3 regions of the Citrobacter enshiensis genome follow, and region 2 is predicted to be linked to each of the others. Evidence: predicted binding sites of a transcription regulator. Region 2 holds the regulator's gene; each other region holds the start of a gene.

Region 1 (9,807 bases), 2.0 Mb from region 2:
TTGCAAACTTACCCATTCCTGGTGGTTTGTACGGTTTTTTATATAACATGGGGAACGCTGAGCAGTAAGGTATTCGGGACTATGTGCAGAAAAGCATGAAATGGCGCGCACTATGGCGTGCGCGCCAGCAAGATTAATGCAGGATTTTGGCGAGGAAATCTTTGGCGCGTTCTGATTTCGGGTTGGCAAAGAAGGCCTCTTTTTCCGAGTCTTCGACGATTTTGCCTTCATCCATAAAAATGACCCGATTGGCCACTTTCCGTGCAAAGCCCATCTCGTGAGTCACCACCATCATGGTCATGCCTTCATGCGCCAGCTCCACCATGACATCCAGCACTTCATTGATCATTTCCGGATCGAGGGCGGAAGTCGGCTCATCAAACAACATCGCGATGGGATCCATACACAAGGCACGGGCGATCGCCACACGCTGCTGCTGGCCCCCGGAAAGCTGCGCCGGAAACTTATCGGCATGCGCAGAAAGACCCACACGTTCAAGCAGTTTCAGCGCCTTTTTGCGAGCCGGTTCTTTCTCGCGCTTCAGGACTTTCACTTGCGCCAGCGTCAGGTTTTCAATGATGGACAGGTGCGGGAACAGTTCAAAGTGCTGGAAAACCATCCCTACACGAGAGCGTAGTTTCGCCAAATCCGTTTTTTTATCGTTAACGACGGTGCCGTCGACGGTAATTTCCCCCTGTTGAACAGGCTCCAGCCCGTTCACCGTTTTGATAAGCGTCGATTTGCCGGAACCCGAAGGGCCGCACACGACCACCACTTCCCCTTTTTGCACTTCTGTGGAGCAGTCGGTCAGCACCTGAAAGTGACCATACCATTTAGAAACATTTTTCAGGGTAATCATTAAACTGTCCTTTTCTTCAGATAGGTGACCAACAACGACGCGCTCAGGCTAATAACAAAATAGACGGCACCCGCGAACAGAATCATTTCGACCTGTGTACCGTCGCGTTCGCCAATCGTGGAGGCGGTACGGAAGAAGTCCGCCAGACTCAATACGTAGACCAGCGAGGTATCCTGGAATAGCACAATGCCCTGGGTGAGCAGCAACGGCACCATCGCGCGAAACGCCTGCGGCAGTATGATCAGTTTCATTGACTGCCAGTGTGTCATTCCTAATGCCAGCGCCGCGCTGGACTGACCGCGTGAAATACTCTGGATACCGGCACGGATAATTTCTGAGTAATATGCTGCTTCAAACATGGAAAACGCGACCATCGCTGAAATCAACCGAATATCGGCCTTTGGCGAGAGTCCAAGCACATCCTGTAGTAGCCCCGGTACAATCAGGTAAAACCACAGCAGTACCATCACCAGCGGGATGGAGCGGAATACGTTGACGTAGGCTTTGGCAAACCAGGCAACAGGCGCAAAGCTGGAGAGTCGCATCACCGCGAGAAGGGTTCCCCAGACAATCCCGATGACAACGGCGGTGACGGTAATTTTCAGGGTAATGACCAGTCCCGCCAGCAGATAAGGCAGGGAGGGAACAATGGAACTCCAGTCAAATTCGTACATTATTTGCCTCCCAAATTGCCAGGCAGGCGGATTTTGCGTTCCACCAGATTCATCACCAGCATGATGAAGGCGTTAATCAACACATAGGCCAGCGTAATGGCGGTAAACGATTCCCAGGCGTGAGCGGAGTAATCCAGCAGTTTGCCCGCCTGTGCGGCCATATCCACCAGACCAATCGTGGACGCGATGGCCGAGTTTTTCACCAGGTTCATCATCTCTGACGTCATTGGCGGCACAATCACGCGATACGCATTCGGCAGCAAAACATAGCGATACGCCTGCGGCAACGTCAGGCCCATGGCCAGCGCGGCATTTTTTTGCCCGCGCGGCAGGGACTGGATAGCGGCACGAACCTGTTCGCAAACACGAGCAGCAGTAAACAATCCCAGACAAAACAGGGACGAGAGAAAGAATTGAATGTTGGGGTCCAGCTCAGACTTGAACCACATGCCGATATTTTCGGGCAGCAGTTCTGGGATCACCAGATACCAGGTGAAAAATTGAACAATCAGCGGAACGTTACGAAACAGTTCTACATACAGCGTGCCGAGGCTGGAGAGGAAGCGGTTAGGAACGGTGCGCAGGATACCGAATAAAGATCCGACCAGGAAAGCAATAATCCAGGCGCTAATGGATAACGCGACGGTGACCTGAAAGCCGCTCCAGAGCCAGCCGAGATAGGTGGTGTTGCCGAACGGGGCTTGTTGTAAAAAAATCCCCCAGTTCCAGTCTATTGACATAAATCTACTCCAGAAAAAAAAGGGTAGCAGGGCTACCCTCGAAGATTGTTGCGCAGCGACTTGCGGTTTTCAGGCCAGGTGGGGAACGACCACCTGGCATATAGTCTGTCCGTGCTGAGCATCAATCGAGAGGGAGGGAAAACCTCCCATTATTTTAGTTAGTTAAGCGCTTTATCATTCGGTTCTTTGAACAGCGTTTTCATCTGCTCAGACAGTTCAAAATTCATATTCAGGTTCTTTGGTGGGATCGGGTTTTTAAACCATTTATCGAACCATTTCTCCGCTTCACCTGAGGTCTGTGCTTTGGCGATGGTGTCATCCATCAGCTTTTTAAACTCGGGATCGTCTTTACGCAGCATACAGCCGTAGGCTTCCTGGGATTGCGGCTTACCGACGATTTCCCAGTTGTCCGGTTTCTTCGCTTTTGCGCGTTCGCCGGCCAGCAGCGCGTCATCCATCATAAAGGCAACCGCACGACCGCTTTCCAGGGTACGGAAGGAGTCGCCATGGTCTTTCGCGCTGATGATGCGCATGTCCATTTTTTGTTCTTCATTCAGTTTATGCAGCAGTACTTCGGAGGTTGTGCCGGAAGTAACGACGACCGCTTTCCCTTTCAGGTCCGGGAAGTCTTTAACATCACCGCCTTTTTTCGCCAGCAGACGAGTACCGACGACGAAAATAGTGTCGGAGAAAGCCGCCTGTTTCTGACGTTCAAGGTTGTTGGTGGTGGAGCCACATTCAAAGTCGAATGTGCCGTTTTGCAGTAGCGGAATACGGTTCTGAGAAGTGATTGGGATCAGCTTCACCTGCAGGTCAGGTTTGTTGAGTTTTTTCTTCACGGCTTCAACGATGGCGTTGGAGTAATCCTGTGAATAACCCACCACTTTCTGCTGGTTGTCGTAATAAGAGAATGGCACTGAGGATTCGCGATGGCCGACGACGATGACGTCATTTTTCGCGATCTTGTCCAGCGTGCTACCTGCGGCAGGTGCTGCATCTTCTGCATGCGCCAGACCGGCAGACATTCCCATCACCAGCATTGCTGTGGCCAGCTTACGTAATTGCATATCCAACTCCTTTATCGTCTGCGTCAGAAACGCATTGATACCCATTGTGAGTGTCTGTGTTGTTATCACCTGCAACTTTAATGTGCAGTGTTATGACTGTTTGTTAACATTTAGTCTGGCTTAATGTAAAGATATTGCTGCGTTATTGTTTATTTTTGCGAAGTGCGCCGCACCGTTTAGAGACAATAATTTGTCATTGCACTATTTTGGCGCTACCAACGAACGGTATTGGTGCGACCGGGTTGCACAATCGGCCAAAAACGAATTTATCTTGTATAACAAAGCAATAGACGTGCCAGAGTGAAAAACGGGAGGGAAGTTGTAGGCCCGGTAAGCGAAGCGCCACCGGGCAAAAGGGGAAGGAGATTATTGACGACGCTGGCGCAGACTCATGATCACCGCACCGAAACCCAACAACGCGGTGATTACCCACAACGGCCAGTTGCCGGTGCGGGCGTAGGGCGTCAGGCCCGTCGTTGGTGTGACGCTGGTGGTCAACACCTGACGGGTAAACTGTGGGATCATCGCCTGGATGTCGCCCTGCGGTCCAATGACTGCCGTAATGCCGTTATTGGTACTGCGCAACAGCGGACGCGCCAGCTCCAGTGAACGCATCCGCGCCATCTGGAAGTGCTGCCACGGACCAATAGATTTACCAAACCAGGCATCGTTCGAGATGGTCAGCAGGTAATCGGTATCGGGGCGGAAGTTGTCCCGTACCTGTTCTCCGAGAATAATTTCGTAGCAAATGGCGGCGGTCAGTTTGAAGCCGTGCGCATGCAGTTGCGGCTGCACATACGGCCCACGACTGAATGACGACATCGGCAGGTCGAAGAACGGCGCAAGCGGGCGCAGAATAGATTCCAGCGGCACAAACTCGCCAAACGGGACAAGGTGATTTTTGTTGTAGCGATTGGTTGAGTCGTAGCTGTACGGACTGTCTTTACCCAGCGTGATGATGGTGTTGTACGTGTCGTAACGGTTTTTCTTGTTCAGACGCGCATCAACAATGCCAGTAATCAGCGTGCTGTTTTTCGATTTCAGCAGGTCATCCATCATGCCAAGAAAACGCTGCTGATTAATTTCCAGATCCGGAATCGCGGACTCCGGCCAGATAATCAACTGCGATTTTCCAAGCTCAGGCTGTGAGGCGTCGAGATAGATTTTTAGCGTGTTGATCAGCTGATTCTCATCCCACTTCAGCGATTGCGGGATATCGCCCTGCACCATCGAAACCTGAATGGTCTTTTCCGGCTCAGGGGTATACCACTGGATATAGCGCAGTGGGAAGGGGAGGGCGAAAAGCACCGCAGCCACGACAAAGGGACGCCAGTGACGTGTGGCGATGGCGAGGACCAACAGACCGCTGACCATCATCAACAGGAAGTTAATGGCTTCCACACCCATGACCGGCGCCAGCCCTTTCAGCGGACCGTCAATCTGGCTGTAACCGAACTGCAGCCACGGGAAGCCGGTTAATACCCAGCCACGCAGGAATTCCGTTACTTGCCAGACTACCGGGGCGGCAATCGCTACGCGAAGCCAGGTGGTCTTTGGCCACAAGCGTGATAATACGCCGGCAAAAAGCCCTGTATAAAGCGAGAGATAAGCGGCCAGCAACACCACGAGAAAGACGTTAACCGGGCCGGGCATGCCGCCAAACTGCGCAATGCTAACGTAAACCCAGTTAATGCCGGAGCCGAAGAGTCCCAGCCCCCAGAAATACCCCACGGCGGCAGACTGAAGCGGACGGCGATTTAAGGTGAGGGCCTGCAAACCCATGAGCGACACAATCGCGGCAGGCCAGATGTCATACGGAGAAAAGGCCAGCGTCCCGCAGACGCCGAATAATAACGCCAGCAGCAGGCGAATGCGCTGGCGTTCAATCAATGAGGCAAATGCCATTTTAAGTCCAATCCTGGTTTTATTCGTCCAGTTTCGGCTGAGGTGAGTCATCCGGAATTCTGACATGAACCTGAATAATACGACGGCTATCGGCCATCGCCACTTTGAACTGATAACCATCAATGTCGATGGTTTCACCACGCGCTGGCAGATGACCAAACGCCTGCATGACCAGCCCACCAATGGTGTCGACCTCTTCATCGCTAAAGCTGGTGCCGAAGGCGTCGTTGAAGTCTTCAATGGGCGCCAGCGCGCGAATGGTCCAGGTGTGGCGACTGAGTTGACGGAAGTCGATATCGTCTTCTTCGTCGTACTCGTCTTCAATTTCACCGACAATCAGTTCAAGAATATCTTCAATGGTCACCAGACCCGAAACACCGCCGAATTCGTCAATGACGATCGCCATATGGTAACGCTGAGAGCGAAACTCCTTCAGCATGCGGTCAACACGCTTACTCTCAGGTACGACAACTGCCTGGCGTAACACTTTTTCCATGCTGAAAGCATCGGCATCGCTGCGCATAAACGGCAGCAAATCCTTCGCCATCAGAATCCCTTCAATGTGATCTTTATCTTCGCTGATCACCGGAAAACGCGAGTGAGCAGACTCGATGATGACATCAAGGCACTCGTCCAGGGTTTGGTTGCGTTTCAGGGTAATCATCTGGGAGCGGGGGATCATGATGTCACGAACGCGCTGGTCCGCAATGTCCATCACCCCTTCGAGCATGTCGCGCGTATCTTCATCGATAAGCTCGTTCTGCCCGGAATCACGGATCAGCGCCAGCAGTTCGTCACGGTTTTTCGGTTCACCGTGGAACAGTTGGCTCAGTAACAGGGAGAAAAATCCCTTTTTGCTGTTTAATGTGTCACTACTGTGTGAATTGTCGTCGCTCATGGCGTCGTATGGGTTCTCATGTGAGTTAATGGGTTGCTCGTCACGCGTGTATTCAGCGTACGGCATTGTGGTCAGCAGCCGGGCATCAGCCCGGTCGCTTATTCCTTCTCGGCAATGTACGGATCCTCATAGCCCAGAGCAAGCATAATCTCTGTTTCAAGGGATTCCATCTCTTCCGCTTCGTCATCTTCAATATGATCGTAGCCCAATAAATGCAGGCTACCGTGCACCACCATATGTGCCCAGTGGGCATCCAGCGGTTTGCCCTGTTCTTTCGCTTCTTGCTCAACCACCTGACGGCAGATTATCAAATCGCCCAGCAGCGGCATCTCAATACCCGGGGGTGCTTCAAACGGGAAAGAGAGTACGTTGGTTGACTTATCTTTGCCACGGTAAGTCAGGTTAAGATCGTGGCTTTCCGCTTCATCCACCAGACGAATGGTGACTTCTGACTCTTCCTGAAACTGTGGGATCACCGCATTCAGCCATGTCTGAAACTGACTTTCTTCCGGTAAGCCCGTGTTGTTTTCACATGCGAGCTGTAAATCGAGAATAACCTGACTCATTTTTGTCCTTGCTCCTGGGCTTCATGCTTACGAACGGCAGCCAGTTCTGCTTTTCGTTTTTGTTCTGCTTCTTCCCAGGCTTCATAGGCGGTAACGATCCGCGCGACAACCGGGTGGCGTACAACGTCTTCACTGTGGAAGAAATTAAAACTGATCTCATCAACCTCAGAGAGCACTTCAATGGCGTGGCGCAGACCAGACTTGGTGCTGCGCGGCAGGTCAATTTGCGTGATGTCGCCGGTGATCACCGCTTTCGAATTAAAACCGATACGCGTCAGGAACATTTTCATCTGTTCGATGGTGGTGTTCTGGCTTTCATCGAGAATGATAAAGGCGTCGTTCAGGGTACGACCACGCATATAGGCCAGCGGTGCGACTTCAATCACGTTACGTTCAATCAGTTTTTCGACCTTTTCAAAACCTAACATTTCGAACAGGGCGTCATACAAGGGACGCAAATACGGATCGACTTTTTGGCTCAGATCGCCTGGCAGGAATCCCAGCTTTTCCCCAGCTTCTACCGCCGGACGGGTCAGCAGAATACGACGAATTTCCTGACGCTCAAGAGCATCGACGGCAGCGGCGACGGCAAGGTACGTTTTCCCTGTACCGGCGGGGCCAACCCCGAAGGTGATATCGTGATCAAGAATATTGGCGATGTATTGCGCCTGGTTTGGCGTACGTGGCTTAATCACACCGCGTTTGGTTTTGATGTTCACCGCTTTGCCGTACTCCGGCACGCTCTCCGCGCTCTGTTCCAGCACCCGCGCTTCTTTGATGGCGAGGTGGATCTGTTCCGGCTCAATATCCTGCTTTTGACCACGCACCGGAGCGGTATCGACATACAGACTGCGTAAAATATCTGCCGCAGCGGTCACGCAAATCGGGCGACCGGTCAGTTTAAAGTGGTTGTCACGGCGGTTAATCTCGATGCCGAGACGGCGCTCCAGCTGTTTAATGTTGTCATCAAACGGGCCGCAAAGGCTCAGCAGACGGGCATTGTCTGCAGGCTCAAGGGTGATTTCGCGAGTGTCTATGTTCAAACTGTTCCTCTTATGCATAGGGCGCCGGAAGATGAATATTCCCGGCCTGTAAGGAAATTATTCACGCCACAGGATAAAGGCGCAAGCATTGCAATGAAGATGGGGACAAAGAGGGGAATTACAAGGCCTGCCCGGTGGCAGGCCTTGAGGATTAAGGCTGGTAGAATCCAACGCCTGAGTCGTTCTCTTTACGGGTACGGGCAATGACCGATTCCGGGGTTTCTGCAATACGCAGGCCCATTTCGTCTTCTGTGCGGATAACGTTACCGCGCAGGGAGTTGGTCCAGACGTCAGTGATTTCCACATCGACAAACTTACCGATCATGTCCGGGCTACCTTCAAAGTTCACGACCCGGTTATTTTCAGTGCGCCCCGACAGCTCCATGATGCTCTTGCGCGATGTCCCTTCCACCAGAATACGCTGCGTGGTGCCGAGCATACGGCGGCTCCAGGCCGTCGCCTGCTGGTTGATACGCTCTTGCAGGATATACAGACGCTGTTTTTTCTCGGCTTCCGGAACGTCGTCAACCATATCGGCGGCAGGAGTACCCGGGCGGGCAGAGAAGATAAAGCTGTAGCTCATGTCGAAGTTCACGTCGGCAATCAGCTTCATGGTCTGCTCGAAATCTTGCGTCGTTTCGCCAGGGAAGCCGACGATGAAATCGGAGCTTATCTGAATGTCCGGACGCGCTGCGCGCAGTTTACGGATGATCGCTTTGTATTCCAGCACCGTGTGGGTACGCCCCATCAGATTCAGCACGCGATCTGAGCCGCTCTGTACTGGCAGATGCAGGAAGCTCACCAGCTCAGGGGTATCACGGTAGACTTCAACGATATCATCGGTGAACTCGATCGGATGGCTGGTGGTGAAACGAATGCGGTCAATGCCATCAATCGCGGCGACCAGACGCAGCAAATCGGCGAATGAACCGGTGGTGCCGTCGTAGTTCTCGCCACGCCACGCGTTAACGTTCTGGCCGAGCAGATTCACTTCGCGAACGCCCTGGGCAGCAAGCTGGGCGATTTCAAACAGAATGTCATCAGACGGACGGCTGACTTCCTCACCACGGGTGTAGGGCACCACGCAGTAAGTACAATATTTGTTGCAGCCTTCCATGATGGAGACAAATGCCGTTGGACCATCGGCACGCGGTTCCGGCAGGCGGTCGAACTTCTCGATCTCCGGGAAACTGATATCGACGACCGGACTCCGGTTGCCGCGCACGGAGTTGATCATTTCAGGCAGGCGATGCAGCGTCTGCGGCCCAAAAATGATGTCGACATAGTGCGCACGTTGACGAATGTGGTCACCTTCCTGGGACGCCACACAGCCGCCGACGCCGATAATCAGATCCGGGTTTTTCTCTTTTAAGAGCTTCCAGCGACCTAATTGATGGAAGACTTTTTCCTGAGCCTTCTCGCGGATTGAGCAGGTATTCAGCAGCAGCACATCCGCTTCTTCCGCCACGTCGGTCAGTTGATACCCGTGGGTGGCGTCCAGCAGATCGGCCATCTTCGATGAATCGTACTCGTTCATCTGACAGCCCCAGGTTTTAATATGGAGTTTTTTGGTCATCGACTTGCTCTTGCGAAATAGTAGCCAGGAATGCAGGGCGCATAGTGTAATGCTTTGACGCGGTTGTGACCAGTATGACCGTTATCAGCCTCAAGGGGTAAAAAATCCTGTAAACTTAAAGCATATTGCTAACAGGATGATTGACCATGACAAATCAACCAACGGAAGTAGCCATTGTCGGCGCTGGGATGGTCGGCGGCGCGCTGGCGCTGGGGCTGGCGCAACAAGGATTTTCGGTGACGGTCATAGAGCATGCCGCCCCTGCGCCATTTGTTACCGACAGCCAGCCCGATGTCCGTATCTCGGCGATCAGCGCGGCGTCAGTGTCGTTACTCAAAGGTTTGGGCGTCTGGGATACGGTACAAGGGATGCGCAGCCACCCATACCGCCGTCTGGAAACCTGGGAGTGGGAAAACGCCCATGTGATGTTCGATGCCGCCGAGCTTAAATTACCGCTGCTGGGATATATGGTGGAGAAC
Region 2 (9,807 bases):
CGGCAGGTTATTCATTGCCTGCTCGAAAATCTCCGGCGATTCCGGCATGTTGCGCACATCGATGCTGACGGCCGCAGAAATCTGGCGATCGGCCAGTGTTCGGGCCAGATCGGGCAACAGCACTACGGGAAGGTTATCCACGCAGTAAAAACCCATATCTTCCAGCGCTCGCAGGGCGACAGACTTACCTGACCCTGAACGACCGCTGACGATCATCAGTACCATGTACCGTTTCTCCTCACAACGACAAAAAGGGATGCCATTGGGTTGTTATGCTTCATCCTGTCCACCTTCGGTGTCAGTGATGATTTTATAAAGTTCTTCGTCACTTTGGGCTGAACGCAGGCGGCGGCAGATAGTTTTATCCGCCAGACGTTTCGCCACCAGAGATAGCGTATGCAAATGCGTTTTGGTTTGGTCGGCGGGAACAAGCAGGGCGAAAAGCAGATCGACAGGCTGATTATCTATAGCGTCGAAAGCAATAGGCGTTTCGAGTTGTACGAACACGCCGACAGCGCGTAACGTATCTTCTTCCAGCTTCCCGTGCGGGATTGCAATGCCGTTACCAATCCCTGTACTGCCCATTTTCTCACGCGTCAGAATGGCTTCAAACACCACCTGAGAGGGCAGGCTGAGCTGTTTTGCCGCCAGTTCGCTGATGATTTCCAGCGCGCGTTTTTTGCTTTGGCAGTGGACGCCACTGCGCGTACATTCCTGGTTAAGTACACTGCTCAGTTGTAGAGTCGAATCGTTATTTATCATAATTTCACCTAAGAACCTGCCCCATCCAACTGACGGGTCAGATTCGGAGCGCTAACTGTACAAATGGCCTGTTGTGCTTCACAACAGGCCGTCCTGCACCCGTTAACTGCCCGGACAATTAGTGTTGTTTCAGTTTATCTTTATGTTTCGTTAATTGCCGGGCCAGTTTATCAATCAATCCGTCAATAGCGGCATACATATCCTGACCTTCGGCACTGGCATGAATCTCGCCGCCGTTCACATGCAGTGTCGCATCCGAGGTGTGGGTCACTTTCTCCACTTTCAACACAATGTAGACCTGATTAATCCGGTCAAAATACTGTTCAAGCTTAGCGAACTTGCTTGAAATAAACTCACGCAAAGCTTCAGTAATTTCGACGTTATTTCCAGTGATGTTGAGCTGCATAGTGTCTTCCTTATCGGTTGGGTCAAACCAGTTGTTTGCGCTGGTTAGACGGCGGAATGGATAAAGACTCTCGGTACTTCGCAACGGTACGGCGCGCTACCATGATACCTTGTTCTGACAGCATAGAGGTTAACTTGCTGTCGCTCAGTGGTTTCGCGGGGTTTTCCGCAGCAATTAACTTCTTCACCAGCGCTCGTATCGCCGTGGACGAGGCTTCGCCGCCGCCTTCGGTATTGACGTGGCTGGAAAAGAAATATTTCAGTTCAAAAATTCCGCGCGGACTGTGCAGATACTTTTGCGTCGTCACTCGGGAAATTGTCGACTCATGCATTTCGACGGCCTGGGCGATATCCGCCAGCACCATCGGTTTCATAAACTCTTCGCCTTGCTCAAAAAAGGCTTGTTGCTGCTCAACGATACAGCGGCTGACGCGCAGCAATGTATCGTTACGGCTTTCCAGACTTTTGATTAACCACTTCGCATCCTGAAGATTGCTACGGATAAACTGGCTGTCCGCGTCGTTACGCGCGCCATTGCACATGGCGGCATAGTGCTGATTGATCTGCAAACGAGGAATGCTGTCGCTGTTCAGTTCCACCGTCCAGCGATCGTTATGTTTACGGACCAGCACATCAGGGATCACGTATTCAGGCTCGCCTGTCTGGATCGACTGTCCGGGTCTGGGATCGAGCGACTGAATAAGATTGACCGCTTCTTTGAGCACCTCTTCCTTCAGGCGAGTGACGCGCATCAATGAGCGAAAATCGTGATTGGCCAGCAGATCAAGGTGATCGCTGATGATCAGGCGAGCCTCTTGCAGCCAGGGCGTCGCGGTGTCGAATTGCGAGAGTTGGATCAGCAAACAGTCGCGAAGATCTTTTGCTGCCACGCCGACAGGATCAAAACGCTGAATGCGTTTAAGCACGGCTTCAACTTCATCAAGGTCAATCTCTTCGTCACCCATGCTCTCGAGGATGTCATCCAGCGAGACGGTGAGATAGCCGGTTTCGTCTACCGCATCGACGATCGACGTAGCGATCGCCCGGTCAGTGTCCGAGAACGGCGTAAGTTCCACCTGCCACATCAGGTAATCCTGTAGCGACTGCGTGGTTTCACCCTGATAGACCGGCAGCTCATCGTCGATATAGTCGCCGCTGGTGCCGGACGGCGTTCCTGCGGTGTAGATTTCATCCCAACTGGCATCAAGCGGCAGCTCTTCCGGCATCTCTTTTTGTTCGAGTGCGTCTGCGGTGTCCAGGGTTTCGCTGTCCTGAGTTTCCTGGGTGTCGATTTCTTCGTGAAGATCGGTTTGCTCGAGCAGTGGATTACTTTCCAGCGCTTGCTGAAGTTCTTGCTGAAGTTCCAGCGTGGACAACTGCAACAGACGGATAGCCTGTTGTAGTTGAGGCGTCATGGCCAGTTGTTGGCTGAGCCTGAGTTGCAAACCTTGCTTCATGTTCAGAGTGATTCTCTCCCGCTATGACGTCGCAATCTTCTACCCTATCAGAGTCTGAAGTCTTCCCCAAGGTATACACGTTTAACGTGCTCATCTTGCAGGATTTCTGTCGGCGTACCGTGTGCGATTAGGTGTCCCTGACTCACGATATAAGCGCGTTCGCAGACCGCCAGCGTTTCACGGACGTTATGGTCGGTGATCAATACGCCGAGCCCGCTGTCGCGCAGATGCTCAATGATGCGTTTAATATCGATAACGGAAATGGGGTCAACACCCGCAAAAGGTTCATCCAGCAGGATAAATTTAGGGTTGGCCGCCAGCGCACGGGCGATTTCCACACGACGGCGTTCACCGCCGGAGAGCGACTGGCCCAGGCTGTCACGCAGGTGCTCGATATGAAATTCTTCCATCAGCTCATTGGCTCTGTCGTCGCGCTGTTCGCTCGACAGATCGTCACGGATTTGCAACACCGCCATCAGGTTATCAAATACACTCAGGCGACGGAAAATGGAGGCTTCCTGCGGCAGATACCCGATACCGCGGCGCGCACGCGCATGCAGCGGCAGCAGGCTGATATCTTCGTCATCAATAATGATGTTGCCTGCATCACGCGGCACGATGCCCACAACCATATAAAAGGTCGTGGTTTTACCCGCACCGTTTGGGCCGAGAAGACCCACGATTTCCCCGGAGTTGACGGTCAGACTGACATCTTCCACCACCCGGCGGCCCTTATAGGCCTTTGCAAGATTCTTTGCAGTTAATGTTGCCATAACGAATTAGTTACCCTTCTTCTGTGCCGGGGCCTGGCCTTTGTTTTTGTCTTGCAGCTGCGACGGAACCAGAACCGTGGTCACACGTTTGCCTTTTTCACTAAAGGCCTGCATTTTTTGCTCTTTCACCAGATAGGTGATTTTGTCGCCGGTAATGTTGCTGTCGAGCTGCTCCAGGTAGGCGTTTCCGGTGAGGATGACGAAATCTTTCGCCAGCTCATAATGCATTTTCGAGGCGTGGCCTTTAACCGGCTTACCGTTGTCCTGCATCTGATAGAAGGTGGCAGGGTTGCCGAAGCCATCAATCACTTCTTTGCCATCTTCACCGCCCGGACGGGTAACGACCACTTTATCAGCATTAATTTTGATGGTGCCCTGGGTGACAATGACGTTACCGGTGAAGGTGACGACATTGCCCTGCATGTCCAGGGACTGCTGGTCCGATTCAATATGAATCGGCTGCTCGGTATCGCCCGTGACGGCGAACGCAGGAATGCTGGCGGCCAGAAGTGAGCTGGCAAGCACAAGATTAAGGCTGAGTTTGTTTTTTTGGAATTTCATAGGAGGTTCTAACCTTTTCAATCAGCTCGGCGTTCTTGCTGCGTAAGTTGCCGCGCATTTTCAGTCCGCTGGAGTTAAATGTTGTTCCGTATAACGTCACGAGATCGTCAGAGGTAACATCCTGCGTTACCAGATTGATCTTCGCGTTATCGGTCGTAATTCTGCGTAGTTGAGAGTCAGGCACCAACGCGTTGACTTCAACGTGGCCGTAGAGATACAGCATCCGGTCATCGGTCAACTTGGCTTTGTCGGCCTTAATCGACCATGTCGGGATTTTATCCTTATCAAAGGTGGTTAACACGGGTCGGGTAAACCACGAAACCGCCTGATCTGAATAGTATTCAACATGTTGAGCGATGAGGCGATAGTTCAGCGCCCCTTCAGGACTGTATACGACGGTATCCGTATGCTCACTTTTATAAGTTGGGTCGCTGTTATTCACGACAACCTGGGGCGCATCGTCTTTATCGACCAGATTGATACCGATAAGCACCAGAATGGCCAACGACAGCACAATGATAACCCAACGTCTGGTTTTACTCATATCGATTGCCCTTTGGCCTCATCCAGTTTGCCCTGTGCCAACAGTAATAAATCGCAAACTTCCCGCACGGCGCCGCGACCTCCGTCAATGCGTGTCACGTAATCGGCACGTGGAATCAACAATGGGTGAGCGTCCGCCACGGCAACGCTCAGCCCCACTTTTTCCATCACCGGCCAGTCGATAAGATCATCGCCGACATAGGCGACGTTTTCTGACGCCACGCCCAGTTTATTCAGCAGATCGGCAAACGCGACCAGCTTGTCTGACTGACCCTGATAAAGATGCGTGATCCCAAGTGTGGCACAGCGATCTTCTACAAGTTTAGCTTTTCGTCCGGTAATAATGGCAACCTCAATACCGGAAGTGAGTGCGCAACGAATACCGTAGCCATCACGGACGTTGAAGGCCTTCAGCTCTTCACCGTTATTGCCCATATAAATCAGACCGTCAGACAGTACGCCATCCACATCGAGGATGAGAAGACGGATGTTTTCCGCCCTGGCGATGACCTGGGTGCTGACGGGTCCATAACAGGTCGCAAGCGACGCACCTGCTTTACTCATTTTTATTATCCTTGAGTTTCTACACTACGCCTGCACGCAGGAGATCATGCATATGTAACACACCGAGTAACTGGTCGCCATCGGCAACCAACACCGAGGTAATATGGCGGGATTGCATCAAATTCAGAGCATCAACGGCGAGAATACCTGGACGTACGCGAATGCCCCCAGGCGTCATAACATCGGCAATCCCTAACTGGCGAACATCACCGCCCATATCAAAGACGCGGCGTAAATCACCATCCGTGAAGATACCGTTAATCTTCATATCGTCATCGCAAATGACGGTCATCCCAAGATTCTTACGCGTGATTTCCAACAGCGCATCACGCAGGCTGGCGTTCTTTTTCACATGCGGGATTTCGTCACCCGTATGCATGATATCGTTAACGCGTAGCAAAAGTTTACGTCCAAGTGCCCCACCCGGATGGGATAACGCGAAGTCTTCTGCGGTGAATCCGCGGGCTTTTAGTAAGGCGACGGCAAGCGCGTCCCCCATCACCAATGTGGCAGTGGTGCTGCTGGTTGGCGCCAGACCCAGAGGGCAGGCTTCCCGGGGCACTTTAACACACAGATGCACATCTGCGGCACGTGCCATGCTGCTTTCTGGTCGGCTGGTAATACAGATGAGCGGGACATGCAGGCGCTTGAGTACGGGAATCAACGCCGTGATCTCACTCGATTCGCCGGAGTTTGAAATGGCAATAACCACATCCTGCGGCGACACCATGCCGAGATCGCCGTGGGCTGCTTCACCAGGATGAACAAAAAATGACGGCGTGCCAGTGCTGGCAAATGTTGCCGCCATTTTGCGCCCAATGTGGCCTGATTTGCCCATCCCCATCACGACGACTTTGCCCGAGCACCAGAACATTTTTTCACACGCAAGGGTGAAGTTCTGGTTGATGTACTGGCCTAACTCGGCCAGGCCTTCACGTTCAATTTCCAGGACTTCTTTGCCTGCTAGCTGAAAGTCAAAACCCGGTTGCAACTCTAAGTGAGACATAATCCGTTTCCAGTTACCCAACGAGAAGTGGCGATATCCAGTACAGCATCGCCAGCCATATGATAAAACCGCCAGTCAACAACACGCCCGCGCCCCGACCAATTCGGCGTGAACGATGCCAGCAGAGTAATGCAAAAATAATGCTGACCAGCAGCATGACGCCGTAGTCACGGCCAAAGGCCAAAAGGTTAACTTCACCCGGTGCGATCAGCGCCGGTAATCCTAAAACGATAACGATATTAAAAATATTAGCGCCGATGATGTTGCCGACGGCAATATCGTTTTCCCCTTTACGCACACCCGCGATAGCGGTCGCCAGCTCAGGTAAACTGGTCCCGATGGCCACCACCGTTAACCCGATAGTCAGCTCGCTCATGGCAAAATAATTGGCCAGTACCGTCGCGTTATCAACCACCATACGGGTTGCCATGGGCATAATAATCAGGGCGATGCCGAGCCACAAAAATGCAACGGGCAATCCGCCTTCACGCGGTAGCTCTGCAACCTGTTCCCGGGTAAGACTGTCATTACCCTGGCTGTCGGCCAGACGGGCGATTTTAACAATGAATAGCAGCCATAGCACAGCCAGAAGTAGGAGAAAGATTCCATCACTGCGGCTGAGTTGTCCGTCGTGGAGGACATAACCTGCCAGAACGCTGACGAATAACATTAATGGCAATTCACGACGCAGAACATCAGAATGCACGGTAAAAGGGTGAAATAGCGCGGCCAGGCCTAAAATCAACAAAATATTGGTGATATTTGAACCCATTGCCGTACCGACAGCGAGATCGAGTTGGCCATGCAGCGATGCGGCGACCGACACGATAATTTCCGGCAACGATGTCCCGATACTGACGACCGTCATCCCAATGACGAGCGGGGGGATCCCCAACGTTCGACAGAGAATGGAAGCGGCAAACACCAGGCGATCGGCACTGTAGACGACCAGAAGTAAACCAATAATTAACAGCGCCGTTGCTAAAAGCATCTAAAGTCCTTTCTTCAGGTATACTCGCCGGTCCACGGGAGAGATTGCCTGGAGGCCGTAACGAATTCTTAATTTTGACTTTATGCGGCTAAAAAGTAAAACAAATGCCAGCTTTAGCTAACCAGGGCAGGTAATATTCTGTAAATATGTTGGGTTCATGGTGAAATTCGACGCCATGATGAGATCAACAAAGTACTACGAAGGATGAATCAATGGGTCAGTCTGTGGCGAATTTAGTCGATATGCGCGACGTCAGCTTTTCCCGGGGCGATCGTTGTATTTTCGATAATATTTCCCTGACGGTGCCACGTGGAAAGGTCACAGCGATCATGGGGCCGTCGGGCATCGGTAAAACCACGCTGTTACGCCTGATCGGTGGGCAGATCGCGCCTGACAAAGGTGAGATTCTGTTTGATGGCGAGAATGTTCCCGCCATGTCCCGTTCACGGCTGTACACTGTACGTAAGCGTATGAGCATGCTGTTTCAGTCAGGGGCGCTGTTCACTGACATGAATGTGTTTGATAACGTGGCCTATCCGCTGCGCGAGCATACGCATTTACCCGCGGCCTTACTCAAAAGCACCGTCATGATGAAACTTGAGGCTGTTGGGCTGCGCGGTGCCGCAAAATTAATGCCTTCTGAACTTTCTGGCGGTATGGCGCGACGGGCGGCGTTAGCGCGTGCTATTGCTCTGGAACCGGATCTCATCATGTTTGATGAACCGTTCGTTGGTCAGGACCCTATCACCATGGGCGTGCTGGTGAAGCTGATTTCAGAACTGAACAGTTCACTGGGCGTGACCTGCGTCGTCGTGTCTCACGATGTCCCCGAAGTGCTGAGTATTGCGGATCACGCCTTTATCATGGCGGATAAAAAAATTGTGGCTCATGGCAGTGCTCAGGCTCTGCAAGAGAACGCAGATCCGCGCGTACGCCAGTTCCTTGACGGTATCGCCGACGGACCCGTTCCGTTCCGCTATCCCGCGGGCGACTATCACACCGATTTACTCGAAACAGGGAGTTAAGCCACTCATGCTGTTAAATGCGCTGGCATCGCTCGGACACCGGGGGATCAAAACCCTCAGGACGTTCGGGCGGGCCGGGTTAATGTTATTCAATGCGGTGGTCGGTAAGCCTGAGTTTCGCAAGCATGCGCCGTTGCTGATCCGCCAGCTCTATAATGTGGGTGTCTTGTCGATGCTTATCATTATTGTGTCTGGCGTGTTTATTGGCATGGTACTGGGGCTGCAGGGCTATCTGGTTCTGACGACTTACAGCGCGGAAACCAGTCTTGGTATGCTGGTGGCGCTGTCGTTGCTGCGTGAACTGGGGCCGGTGGTTGCGGCGCTGTTGTTTGCCGGGCGCGCCGGCTCTGCCTTAACCGCAGAAATTGGTCTTATGCGTGCGACCGAGCAACTTTCCAGTATGGAAATGATGGCGGTCGATCCATTGCGCCGGGTGATTTCCCCGCGCTTCTGGGCGGGCGTTATTTCGTTGCCGTTGCTCACCATTATTTTTGTGGCGGTGGGTATCTGGGGCGGATCACTGGTTGGCGTAAGCTGGAAAGGTATCGATGCTGGTTTCTTCTGGTCGGCGATGCAAAACGCTGTCGACTGGCGTCTGGACCTTGTGAACTGTTTGATTAAGAGCGTGGTGTTTGCCATTACAGTAACGTGGATTGCACTGTTCAATGGATATGACGCGATCCCGACTTCTGCCGGGATTAGCCGGGCAACGACACGCACCGTTGTGCACGCGTCTCTGGCCGTTCTCGGTCTGGATTTTGTGCTGACCGCACTGATGTTTGGGAATTGAGTTCATGCAAACGAAAAAAAATGAAATTTGGGTGGGGATCTTCTTGTTGGTTGCGCTGCTGGCGGCGTTCTTTATCTGCCTGAAAGCGGCGAACGTGACCTCCATGCGTACGGAGCCTACCTACACGGTTTATGCGACTTTCGATAACATTGGCGGACTGAGAGAACGCTCTCCCGTTCGTATTGGCGGAGTGGTTGTGGGACGGGTGTCAGACATCTCGTTAGATCCGAAAACCTATCTGCCACGTGTTACGCTGGATATCGAAGAGCGTTATAACCAAATTCCTGATACCAGTTCCCTGAGCATCCGCACCTCCGGTCTGCTTGGCGAGCAATACCTGGCCCTGAACGTCGGTTTCGACGATCCAGAACTGGGAACGTCTATGCTCAAGGATGGCAGCACCATTCAGGACACCAAATCTGCAATGGTTCTGGAAGATATGATTGGTCAGTTCCTTTACAACAGCAACAGTAAAGGAGATGAGAATAAGAATTCTGGCGATGCGCCTGCCGCAACGGAAGGCAATAATGACGCTACTGGGCCTGCGGGCGCAACGAAATAATCTCAGGAGAATCGACGTATGTTTAAACGATTAATGATGGTAGCGCTGCTGGTAATTGCACCGCTGAGTGCTGCGACGGCGGCTGACCAGACCAACCCGTACAAACAGATGGACGAAGCGGCACAGAAAACCTTTGACCGTCTTAAAAACGAACAGCCCAAAATCCGTGCTAACCCGGATTACCTGCGAGTTGTCGTTGATCAGGAACTGCTGCCGTATGTGCAGGTGAAATACGCTGGCGCTTTGGTTCTGGGTCGTTACTACAAAGACGCCACGCCTGCACAACGCGATGCCTATTTCACCGCATTTCGTGAATACCTGAAACAGGCTTATGGCCAGGCTTTGGCGATGTACCATGGTCAGACTTA
Region 3 (9,807 bases), 1.5 Mb from region 2:
CTAATGTTTCAACTTCGATATGCAGTCGAACGCAAAATATCGATGGTAACAATGGCCTCTGCCTCTTCAAATCCAGGGGCCAACAGAACAGCTACCTTTTTCATTCACTACTCCTCTCTTGTATCCGTGTATCCGTGCAGTTCAAACAGTCGATGACGAAAGGGTCATTGGCTTTACGTTTTCACGTTTCTAAAAATGGTCTGGCGCAAACTTCAGCCCTGGTGTGAGAGCAGCCAGTACAGCTTCATCTAACAATTCCCGAAACAGCCATAATGGATAATTATCATTGAACCAATAGTACCCTCTGGAACTATTCCATTTTGTGACATGAAATAACGTTTCAAAAAATAACATCCACTTTAACCAGTGTAAAATCATGGCGTTGCGTCGATGATGCATAATTTCTAAAATTTCTGCTTCACAACCAATTTTTAAGAAAAATATGTAAAAAACTTTAAACATTTCACTATAAGGATTTTCTTATATCCATGCAGGCGGTATGCTTATTTCGATCATCAACGGAATTGACTGCGTGATCACATAAAGGACCGGCAGAACGGATTTATTCTGCTAACAGTTTCACTTGTGCGTAGATGTTAAGTTTGGCAGCGGCCTTTTGCGCTGATGCTGGTTACGCACATTCCCTTTTCTGGAAATAAGGATATTGACATGGCTGCAGCTGGAATGGTTCACAAACTCAACGCTCAGATGAATCTTGAGTTTAACGCATCCAATCTTTACCTTCGCCTCAGCGAGTGGTGTGCGGAAAACAGTTTGACGGGCACTGCGATGTTTCTGCGCACCCAGGCGCAAAGTAACATCACCCAAATGATGCGCATGTTTAATTTTATGAAGAGCGCAGGCGCTAACCCCATCGTTAAAGCGATTGATATTCCCGGCAATGAGTTAACGTCACTTGAAGAGTTATTTCAGAAAACACTCGACGATTATCAGCAACGTTCCAGCACCTTGTCGAGTTTAACCCGCGAAGCAAAAGCGTTGAATGACGCCCTCACGCTTGATTTTCTCCACGACCTGAAAAAAGAACAGCAGCCATGATGGCGTGTTATTGCAAACGATCCTCGATGAGGTTCGAAGCGCCCGACGTGCGGGTTTGTGCATGGCGCAAACAGACAAGCACTTACTCAATGTCGTCAACCACCAGCACCATTAATGGCGGTATAGCGTCGGAATAACGTCATAATCTCCCGTCTGGCCTGTAAGAACCTCTACCGCAGGCCGGGCAACCGTAGGCATCACACCGACTCCCCCAATGATTCAGAAACGATTACGCCCCCTGATTCAGGAGGCGTAATAAACATTCTTCAGCAATCTAACACATTGATTTATTTAGTGTGCTTCGCCCTGCGGCGTGAATTTCAGCTCCGACTCAAGGCGATAGCTTTCTGGATAGCGCGCCTCGTCACGGGATCGGCTGCGGCAGGATGGCTTGAAAAATCCGATGTTTTTCAGTTGGGTGGCCTCATTTTCTCGCGAACTTCGACGGGGGCGATCACGTCGAGAACGTCCAGAATTTGTTTGAGAACCAGTTGGCAGGCAACAACGTCAGAGACCAGTTCCTGATCGGCGTTCAGTGTTTGGGACATAGTGAGCTCCTTATAGAAGGTCCGCCATAGTACCTATTCAGGAGCAGAAACGATAGCAGCGTAAACGCAGCAGAAATACAGGTATAAAAAAACCTGCCGTAGCAGGTTTTTTTATCAGAACATACCGCCTGGCGGTACATCTTTGAATGTTTTGCAATAATTTTCGAACATGCTTTTCAGAATTTTGCGCAGTTTCATAGCATTGCTCCGTTTGATTGTTGTTCAGGTTTATTGTCTACGAGCAATATAATATGACATCCGTCACAAAAATCAATATTTATGTGACGTAGATCACACATGAAAATGTGTAAATCCTTTCGATTTTTATGTTTTTAGTCTAGAAATCAGAAGGTTATTTCATTGCAGGTTTTGGTAAATTTTTATAATTTTTTTTGATAACAACCGATGATTGGCGACAGGGGCTGGGATCTCGCAGGATGCTTGTTACGCAGACGTTAGCCCGCAATAGAGGAAGTACGGAATCGAACAAAAACACATTACTGTCGCCCGGTCGCTCAACGCTGGCCGGGCCGACATGTAGCATCTTGCAGACCGGATAAACGCGTTGCGCTATCCGATCCCTATGCCATCACACTATCTTACGCCAGGATTTCACGCACGAACGCTTCGATTGCCTTTGTCCTGGCCGTTTTCGAAAAGACACTGCTGGAAACGCGGACCCGACACAGCGGTTTTCACCAGCTCAGGATCGATAGCACGCAAGGTATCCAGATAGTTCTCTTTTACCACGGCCGCTTTCACCTGGTTCAGAATGCCTGCGTTGCGAACCTGCGGCTCTTTACGCTCCGGCGGGTAGCCTTCCCCTTTACGGCCCGTGAACGCTTTTTCAAAGATGAAACGCACATTCAGCTCGGCACCCCAGCCAAAACCTTTCGCGAAAGGCAGAGAAAGCGCATTGCCGTTGTTGATCTGGGCAAACAGAAACGCATCAGCCGGATCGATACAGTATCCGCAAATAACGCCCGGATGGATGTTCAGGGACATCAGCGCCCCCTGACCCGTGCCGCAACCGGTCACGACAAAATCAACCGCTTTAGCATTGAGCAGAATACTGGCCATAATGCCAAGATGAATATAAGTCAGATGATGGTCATTCTCATCGCTCATGCCCACGTTAAAGACGGGAAATCCCTTCTCATCCGCGACGGCCTTGAGTTCGTTATGAATGATGGCATTTTTGCTTGCCTGGCTGTTTTCCATCATCAGTGCAATTTTCATACTGTGTCTCCCGGATGCGTCGCGATAAACCCCGACGTGAGTCTTTGAAATTGACGCCACATTACTACGCAATGAACGTATTTTCAAATTTAATGAAAGGTGGTTTTAAAAGACAAAAACAGGCTCACGCTTTTCCTGCCTGTGGGGCATTTTTTGTTCATTCCCCCGCTCGTTGCCATTAAACACGGGTGATCCTCAGGCTATTCAAGCCATTGGACGGAGGGGGTATCAGATAGGATAGCGTATCACCGAACTTTCAGAGCGATATCATGAAGAGCCTTTTTCTTGCCCTCTCGCTGTTAATGCTGGCGGGATGCACCATCACCCGACAAGCAAACGTCAGCGAAGTCAACGCCACCAGTGGGATTGTTCGCCTCACCTGGAATCAGGCGATGCTGCAAACGGCACGCACTGACGACTATGTCGCGAAAGGGACCGCCACGCGTGAATGCCAGCAAATGGGCTACGCTAACGCCGTCGGATTCGGCCAGCCAGTCTCCACCTGCAGTGTTTATGCGGGCTCTCTGTGCCTGAATACGAAAATAACCTTATCGTATCAGTGCCAGGGCATGGCGATCCCCTCTACAACCGCCAACCTATTATTGAACATCCAGGTCAGTTTATTAATAACTGGCCTTTTATTATGCCGACATTTCTGTATTTTTAATTTAATAGCGTTAATGCGTTTTATTCCCATTCGCATTTTTAATAATTGATTTTATTATTTTACCTTTTGCAAATAATTAAATAACAAATTATAGTGGCGCCACATCGACATATCATTAACATGTGTGGAGCAGAACAATGCTGAAAACAGAAATGATCGAAAAACTGAATGAACAGATGAACCTCGAGTTATATTCGTCTCTGCTCTATCAGCAAATGAGTGCGTGGTGCAGCTATAACAGCTTTGAAGGTGCTGCCGCGTTCCTGCGCCGTCACGCTCAGGAAGAGATGACGCATATGCAGCGTCCTGTTCGATTATCTGACCGATACCGGTAGTCTGCCGCGGATTAATACCGTCGCTTCTCCTTTCAGCTGAATATACATCACTGGATGAACTGTTCCGTGTTACGTACGAACACGAGCAATTGATCACCCAGAAAATTAACGAACTGGCTCACGCGGCGATGACCAACCAGGATTATCCGACCTTTAACTTCCTGCCGTGGTACGTGGCTGAACAGCATGAAGAAGAGAAGTTATTTAAATCGGTCATTGATAAGTTGACGCTGGCAGGTAAAAGCGGTGAAGGTCTTTACTTCATCGACAAAGAACTGTCGACCCTGGATACGCAGAATTAATTTCGCTCCGGTGAAGCGGGTTTTCTGCCCACTTCACCGGACTCTTTTAATGACGGCAGATTTTGCTTTCGTGCGTCGTAAAACCGTCATCCTTCGCAATAAATTTCCCCTTCGCCGCCAGAAATGCCACCAGTTCAGCCGCCGTCATCTCTGCTGCTGAACAGGTGTGAAAACGCGCCTGCGCGCCAAACCGCTTAACGATCGCCGCCTCAAGACTGGCATGTGTGTATTGCTCGCCTGATGCAATCATCATGTTAAGCACGTCGTGGCCGTGAATCGAATCCATACATCCTCCTCAATAAAGCGCCTAGCCTAAAATGAAGCGGGGTATTCTGCTTTGCGCTAACGCAGGTTTACATCCTTTGGCCACTGGCATGATGCGGGTCCTCCCACACCCATAAAAAAATGTAAATAAAACTTCACACTCATTGTAACGCCGATTTGACGAAAATCGCGTAATGCCTTACCCTGCGCCGCAGATACCACTATTGATTATCTCTGGGACAGAGGAAAGCGTGAAGAATAGAACTCTGGGAAGTGTTTTTATCGTGGCGGGAACCACAATCGGTGCAGGTATGCTGGCCATGCCGCTGGCGGCAGCGGGTGTGGGTTTCAGCGTCACGCTGGCGTTATTGATTGGGCTGTGGGCGCTGATGTGTTACACCGCGCTGTTACTTCTCGAAGTGTATCAACATGTTCCGGCAGATACGGGGCTGGGTACGCTGGCAAAACGGTATCTGGGACGCTACGGTCAGTGGGTGACCGGGTTTAGCATGATGTTTTTAATGTATGCCCTGACAGCGGCCTACATTAGCGGCGCCGGTGAGTTGCTCGCCTCCAGTATCAACGACTGGACTGGCACAGAAATGTCGCCAGCCGCTGGCGTACTGCTGTTCACCTTTGTTGCCGGTGGCGTGGTCTGCGTTGGAACGTCGCTTGTCGATCTGTTCAACCGTTTTCTGTTCAGCGCCAAAATTATCTTCCTGGTGGTGATGCTGGCGCTGCTGATGCCGCATATCCACAAAGTCAATCTTCTCACCCTGCCGCTGCAACAAGGGCTGGCATGGTCCGCCATTCCGGTGATTTTTACCTCGTTTGGTTTTCACGGTAGCGTGCCCAGCATTGTCAGCTATATGGACGGCAATATTCGCAAATTGCGCTGGGTGTTTATCACCGGCAGCGCAATCCCGCTGATCGCCTATATCTTCTGGCAGCTCGCGACCCTCGGTAGTATCGACTCCTCAACATTTATGGGGCTGCTGGCCGATCACGCCGGATTAAACGGTCTGCTTCAGGCATTAAGGGAAGTGGTTGCCTCACCTCACGTTGAGCTGGCGGTACACCTGTTCGCCGATCTGGCACTGGCGACCTCGTTCCTCGGCGTTGCGCTGGGATTATTTGATTACCTGGCGGATCTGTTCCAGCGTCGCAATACCGCTGGCGGACGCCTGCAAACTGGCGCGATTACCTTTTTGCCGCCGCTGGCGTTTGCCCTCTTCTATCCGCGCGGATTTGTCATGGCGCTGGGTTATGCCGGTGTAGCGCTGGCGGTACTGGCGTTGCTGATCCCTTCTTTGCTGACATGGCAAAGCCGAAAGCATAATCCTCAGGCGGGATACCGCGTGAAGGGAGGCTCAGTGGCGTTAGGTCTGGTGTTTCTTTGCGGGATTGTGGTGATCGGGGTTCAGTTCTCTATCGCGGCGGGACTGCTGCCCTGAACCAGGTTGAATGCAGAAGATGGCGCTTAAACTGCGGTTTAAGCGCCGTCTGAGCTTAACGTACTATCAGTGCAGACAGCACTGCTTATACTTTTTGCCGCTGCCGCAAGGACAGGGATCGTTACGCCCTGGTTTGGCTTCCACTTTCACAGGTACCTGCGGCAGAATTTCTTGCGGATGCGCCATCCACCAGGCATGAAGATCCAGCGCCGCCATCCGGATAGCCTCTACGCTTTCTTCAAATGCCTCTGGCGTCATCTTCTCTACCACGGCAAAGTTCTCTTCCGTACCGTGCAACGCAATCGCCTCCAGCGCCGGTTTCAGCGAATCGGGCAACGCTGACCAGTCAGAAAGCGCCACTCCGCGCATATAACCAAAACACCACTCTTCGACAATCGTCAGCTCATGGCCTTCAATTTCACGCAGGCCAAATAAAGGTTCAAACTGCTCCGGAAACTCGTTCAGTCTGTCGGCGGTATCAGCCATATGCTGGAACGCAAGATTCATAAAGCGCGTCATCTCTTTTTCCGATGACCAGCGCGGCACATATTGCGGTCCTCCCCATACTGCCACCAGCCACTGCTCCGGCTCAATCTCACGTGGAGAACTGAGTAACCGCCGTCAGCAGACCATCCAGCTCTGACACATCCAGAATCGCGTGTTCGGTGTTGTACTTCGTCAGTACATCATCCAGCCACTCCAGTTCGCTTTCGTTCAATGGTCCCGTGTTCATAACGCTAATCCTCAGTGAAATACGCTTGCCTGGGCTCATCTTACAGGGTAGACGGGGATTATTCTAAACAAAACGGGGAGTTCAGAAGCCCGGCCTTCCTGAGCCTTGCGCATCGTTCAAGTGATCCTCTCCGCATTTTTGCACCGACAAGGTGCGCAGCCTGACTTTTCTGCAGCTATGTTTAAGATTCTGGACGGTTTGGATACCACGCATCCCAGTCTGCCACGTGAAGGCAACCTCCTCCTTAGATAACGATTGACACTGACCTGATGAAATTGCGACGTCGTATTTCACATCGCACTGCTACGTCTGTCAGATAACAATGTCGATATTTATCAACCTGGCGGAGTTTTTGCTTAAAAAATGACAGCCGTACGCGGCCCGCTTGATAACGCAATAAATGACGAAGTTTATGATTTTCCCCGCGCCTCCCGGCGCCTGGTATTGAACAGTACTGAGGAATATCCAAATGTCTATTAAAATGATTAAGTTACCTCTGCAGATTGCCGTTATGGGTTGTTTAAGTACCGCATTTTATGCGCAGGCAGATATCACGATTGGCGTGGCCGGGCCGTTTACCGGTCCCAATGCCACGTATGGAGCGCAATACTGGAAAGGGGCATCGCAGGCGGCAGCGGATATCAATGCGGCAGGCGGTATTAAAGGTGAGAAAATTGTGCTGGTGCAGGGCGACGACGCCTGTGAGCCGAAGCAGGCCGTCGCGGTGGCAAACCGCCTGGTCGATGAATCCAAAGTCTCTGCCGTGGTCGGTCATTTCTGTTCTTCCTCCACCATGCCAGCGTCCGAAGTCTATGATGAAGCCGGAGTATTGACGATAACCCCGGGGTCAACCAACCCACTGATTACCGAACGCGGAATGAAAGGCATGCTTCGCATGTGTGGTCGTGACGATCAGCAAGGCGTCACGGCGGCAAACTACATGCTGGACGTCCTGAAAGCGAAAAAGATCGCCGTCATTCACGACAAAGATACCTACGGTCAGGGCTTAGCCGACGCAACGAAAGCCGCACTGCAAAAACGGGGCACCAAAGAAGTCCTGTATGAGGGACTGTCGCGCGGTGAAAAAGATTTCAATGCCCTGGTGACCAAAATCGGCGCGCTGAAGCCGGACGTTGTCTATTTTGGCGGTTGCCATCCGGAAGCGGGTCCGTTGGTGCGTCAAATGCGCGAGCAAGGAGTACAGGCTAAATTCTTCTCCGGCGACTGTGTGGTGACGGAGGAGATGGTGACGGCTGCCGGTGGCGCGCAGTATACCAATGGTGTGTTAATGACCTTTGGTAAAGATCCTCGCACCATTGCGGAAGGCAAAGCGGTCATTGAGAAATTCCGCGCCAGCGGTTTTGAACCGGAAGGCTACACCCTGTATGCCTATGCCTCAATTCAGGCCATTGCTGCCGCCTACGGCGCCGCAGGAAAAGACAACGCCAAAGCGGGCGAATGGCTGAAATCACACTCCGTTGACACGGTGATGGGCCCCAAATCCTGGGATGAGAAAGGCGATCTGAAAGTGTCTGATTATGTGGTTTACCAGTGGGATGACAAAGGTAAATATCACCAACTCTAATACCGTCAGGTCGGTTCTGACTTCTCGCTCCCCTCTCGGGTGAGGCATTGCAACCCTGAAGGCAACCGGATTGTGCGAGCCGGTTGCCTTACCACTGGCGGGAATTTCAAATGGATGCTTTCTTCTTACAACAGATGATCAACGGTCTGACGTTGGGAGCGGTGTATGGCCTGATTGCCATCGGTTACACCATGGTCTACGGCATCATCGGCATGATCAATTTCGCGCATGGCGAAGTTTACATGATCTCCGCGTACCTCTGTGCTATTGGCCTGGGCCTGCTCTCCTACTTTGGCATTCACTCTTTCCCTCTGCTGATTTTTGGCACCCTGATCTTCACTATCGTGATAACGGGGGTCTACGGCTGGGTCATCGAACGTATTGCCTATCGCCCCCTGCGAAATTCAACCCGTCTGGCGCCACTCATCTCTGCCATCGGTATGTCACTCATTTTGCAAAACTATGTGCAAATCAGTCAGGGGCCCAACCAGCAAGGCATCCCGACGCTGATGAGCGGCGTGCTGCGTTTCAATGTCGGCGACGGAATGGTGCAAATCACCTGGACCAAAATCTTTATTCTGCTGGCGGCGTTTGTCGGTATGGCGGTCCTGACCTGGGTTATCCAGTACACGCGACTGGGACGAATTTGTCGCGCGACGCAGCAGGACAGGCGCATGGCCTCCATTCTGGGCATTAACACTGACCGGGTTATCTCGCTGGTGTTTGTGATGGGCGCGTCGATGGCGGGGCTGGCGGGCGTTCTGGTGACCATGAACTACGGTACGTTTGACTTTTATGCTGGCTTTATCATCGGCATCAAGGCGTTTACCGCCGCGGTACTGGGCGGGATCGGTTCACTTCCCGGCGCCATGCTCGGCGGCATGCTGCTTGGTGTCGCAGAGGCGCAATTCGCCGGGCTCGTTAACTCCGATTATAAGGACGTGTTCTCCTTTGCATTATTGGTGGTCATCCTGATCTTCCGCCCGCAGGGGCTGTTGGGACGTCCCAATGGTCGTGAAGGTGGTAGGGCAAAACGATGACAGAGATGACAGAGGCCGTCGTGAAATCAGAAATTGATATTAAAAAATGCCTGGTCGACACCGTATTAGCCGGACTGTGCGCGCTGATTGTGTTTGGCCCCATCGTGGGGGTGGTTTTAAAAGGCTACAGTTTCACGCTTGCCCCGACCCGCGTGGCATGGCTGGTTGCCGTGGTCATGGCAGGACGCTTTCTCGTCAGCCTGGCGCTGCAAACTCAGATCGGGCAGAAGTTTGCCAGCCGGTTTGAAGGCGCTGACGACGGTGTGTACGTCCGCCCGGTGGGTTACGCCTCCCGCATGCGCTGGGTAATTCCTGGCTTGATGCTGCTGGCTATCGCCTTCCCCTTTGTGGCGACCAAGTATCTGCTGACGGTGGCGATTCTGGGGCTGATCTACGTGCTGCTGGGACTGGGCCTGAACATTGTGGTCGGGCTCGCCGGATTACTGGATTTGGGTTACGTGGCCTTTTACGCCATTGGCGCTTATGGGCTGGCGCTGGGATATCAGTATCTGGGGCTCGGTTTTTGGGTCATGTTGCCCATTGGCGCTGCTATGGCGGCGCTGGCTGGCGCGCTACTGGGG

The links. Region 2 encodes sigma-54, which starts transcription at its own class of promoters, with help from an activator protein. Its sites were predicted from a motif close to GTTGGCACANNTTTCGCTNT; they were not measured.
Region 1: P2W74_RS16255 (amino acid ABC transporter substrate-binding protein) is a predicted target of sigma-54. The motif match lies at 3,621-3,640, and genes of this name have one in related genera.
Region 3: P2W74_RS09720 (branched-chain amino acid ABC transporter substrate-binding protein) is a predicted target of sigma-54. The motif match lies at 6,941-6,960, and genes of this name have one in related genera.

What each region holds. Positions count from the first base shown of each region.
Region 1 covers NZ_CP119862.1:3,368,608-3,378,414, reverse strand. The annotation lists gene gltL (glutamate/aspartate ABC transporter ATP-binding protein GltL) at 134-859, opposite strand; gene gltK (glutamate/aspartate ABC transporter permease GltK) at 859-1,533, opposite strand; gene gltJ (glutamate/aspartate ABC transporter permease GltJ) at 1,533-2,273, opposite strand; gene P2W74_RS16255 (amino acid ABC transporter substrate-binding protein) at 2,432-3,340, opposite strand; gene lnt (apolipoprotein N-acyltransferase) at 3,707-5,245, opposite strand; gene corC (CNNM family magnesium/cobalt transport protein CorC) at 5,265-6,143, opposite strand; gene ybeY (rRNA maturation RNase YbeY) at 6,242-6,709, opposite strand; gene P2W74_RS16235 (PhoH family protein) at 6,706-7,752, opposite strand; gene miaB (tRNA (N6-isopentenyl adenosine(37)-C2)-methylthiotransferase MiaB) at 7,904-9,328, opposite strand; gene ubiF (3-demethoxyubiquinol 3-hydroxylase) at 9,475-9,807, shown strand, end outside.
Region 2 covers NZ_CP119862.1:498,112-507,918, forward strand. The annotation lists gene rapZ (RNase adapter RapZ) at 1-225, opposite strand, end outside; gene ptsN (PTS IIA-like nitrogen regulatory protein PtsN) at 271-762, opposite strand; gene hpf (ribosome hibernation promoting factor) at 881-1,168, opposite strand; gene rpoN (RNA polymerase factor sigma-54) at 1,191-2,624, opposite strand; gene lptB (LPS export ABC transporter ATP-binding protein) at 2,672-3,397, opposite strand; gene lptA (lipopolysaccharide ABC transporter substrate-binding protein LptA) at 3,404-3,958, opposite strand; gene lptC (LPS export ABC transporter periplasmic protein LptC) at 3,927-4,502, opposite strand; gene kdsC (3-deoxy-manno-octulosonate-8-phosphatase KdsC) at 4,499-5,065, opposite strand; gene kdsD (arabinose-5-phosphate isomerase KdsD) at 5,085-6,071, opposite strand; gene P2W74_RS02415 (calcium/sodium antiporter) at 6,085-7,062, opposite strand; gene mlaF (phospholipid ABC transporter ATP-binding protein MlaF) at 7,275-8,087, shown strand; gene mlaE (lipid asymmetry maintenance ABC transporter permease subunit MlaE) at 8,095-8,877, shown strand; gene mlaD (outer membrane lipid asymmetry maintenance protein MlaD) at 8,882-9,439, shown strand; gene mlaC (phospholipid-binding protein MlaC) at 9,458-9,807, shown strand, end outside.
Region 3 covers NZ_CP119862.1:2,000,241-2,010,047, reverse strand. The annotation lists partial or broken gene P2W74_RS09770 (DJ-1/PfpI family protein) at 1-104, opposite strand, end outside; partial or broken gene P2W74_RS09765 (non-heme ferritin-like protein) at 670-1,174, shown strand; partial or broken gene P2W74_RS09760 (DUF2766 family protein) at 1,380-1,607, opposite strand; gene azuC (stress response protein AzuC) at 1,722-1,805, opposite strand; partial or broken gene P2W74_RS09750 (RpiB/LacA/LacB family sugar-phosphate isomerase) at 2,207-2,846, opposite strand; partial or broken gene P2W74_RS09745 (YecR-like family lipoprotein) at 3,116-3,427, shown strand; partial or broken gene ftnA (non-heme ferritin) at 3,651-4,150, shown strand; gene P2W74_RS09735 (YecH family metal-binding protein) at 4,197-4,436, opposite strand; gene tyrP (tyrosine transporter TyrP) at 4,666-5,868, shown strand; partial or broken gene P2W74_RS09725 (YecA/YgfB family protein) at 5,935-6,601, opposite strand; gene P2W74_RS09720 (branched-chain amino acid ABC transporter substrate-binding protein) at 7,113-8,186, shown strand; gene P2W74_RS09715 (ABC transporter permease subunit) at 8,297-9,226, shown strand; partial or broken gene livM (high-affinity branched-chain amino acid ABC transporter permease LivM) at 9,232-9,807, shown strand, end outside.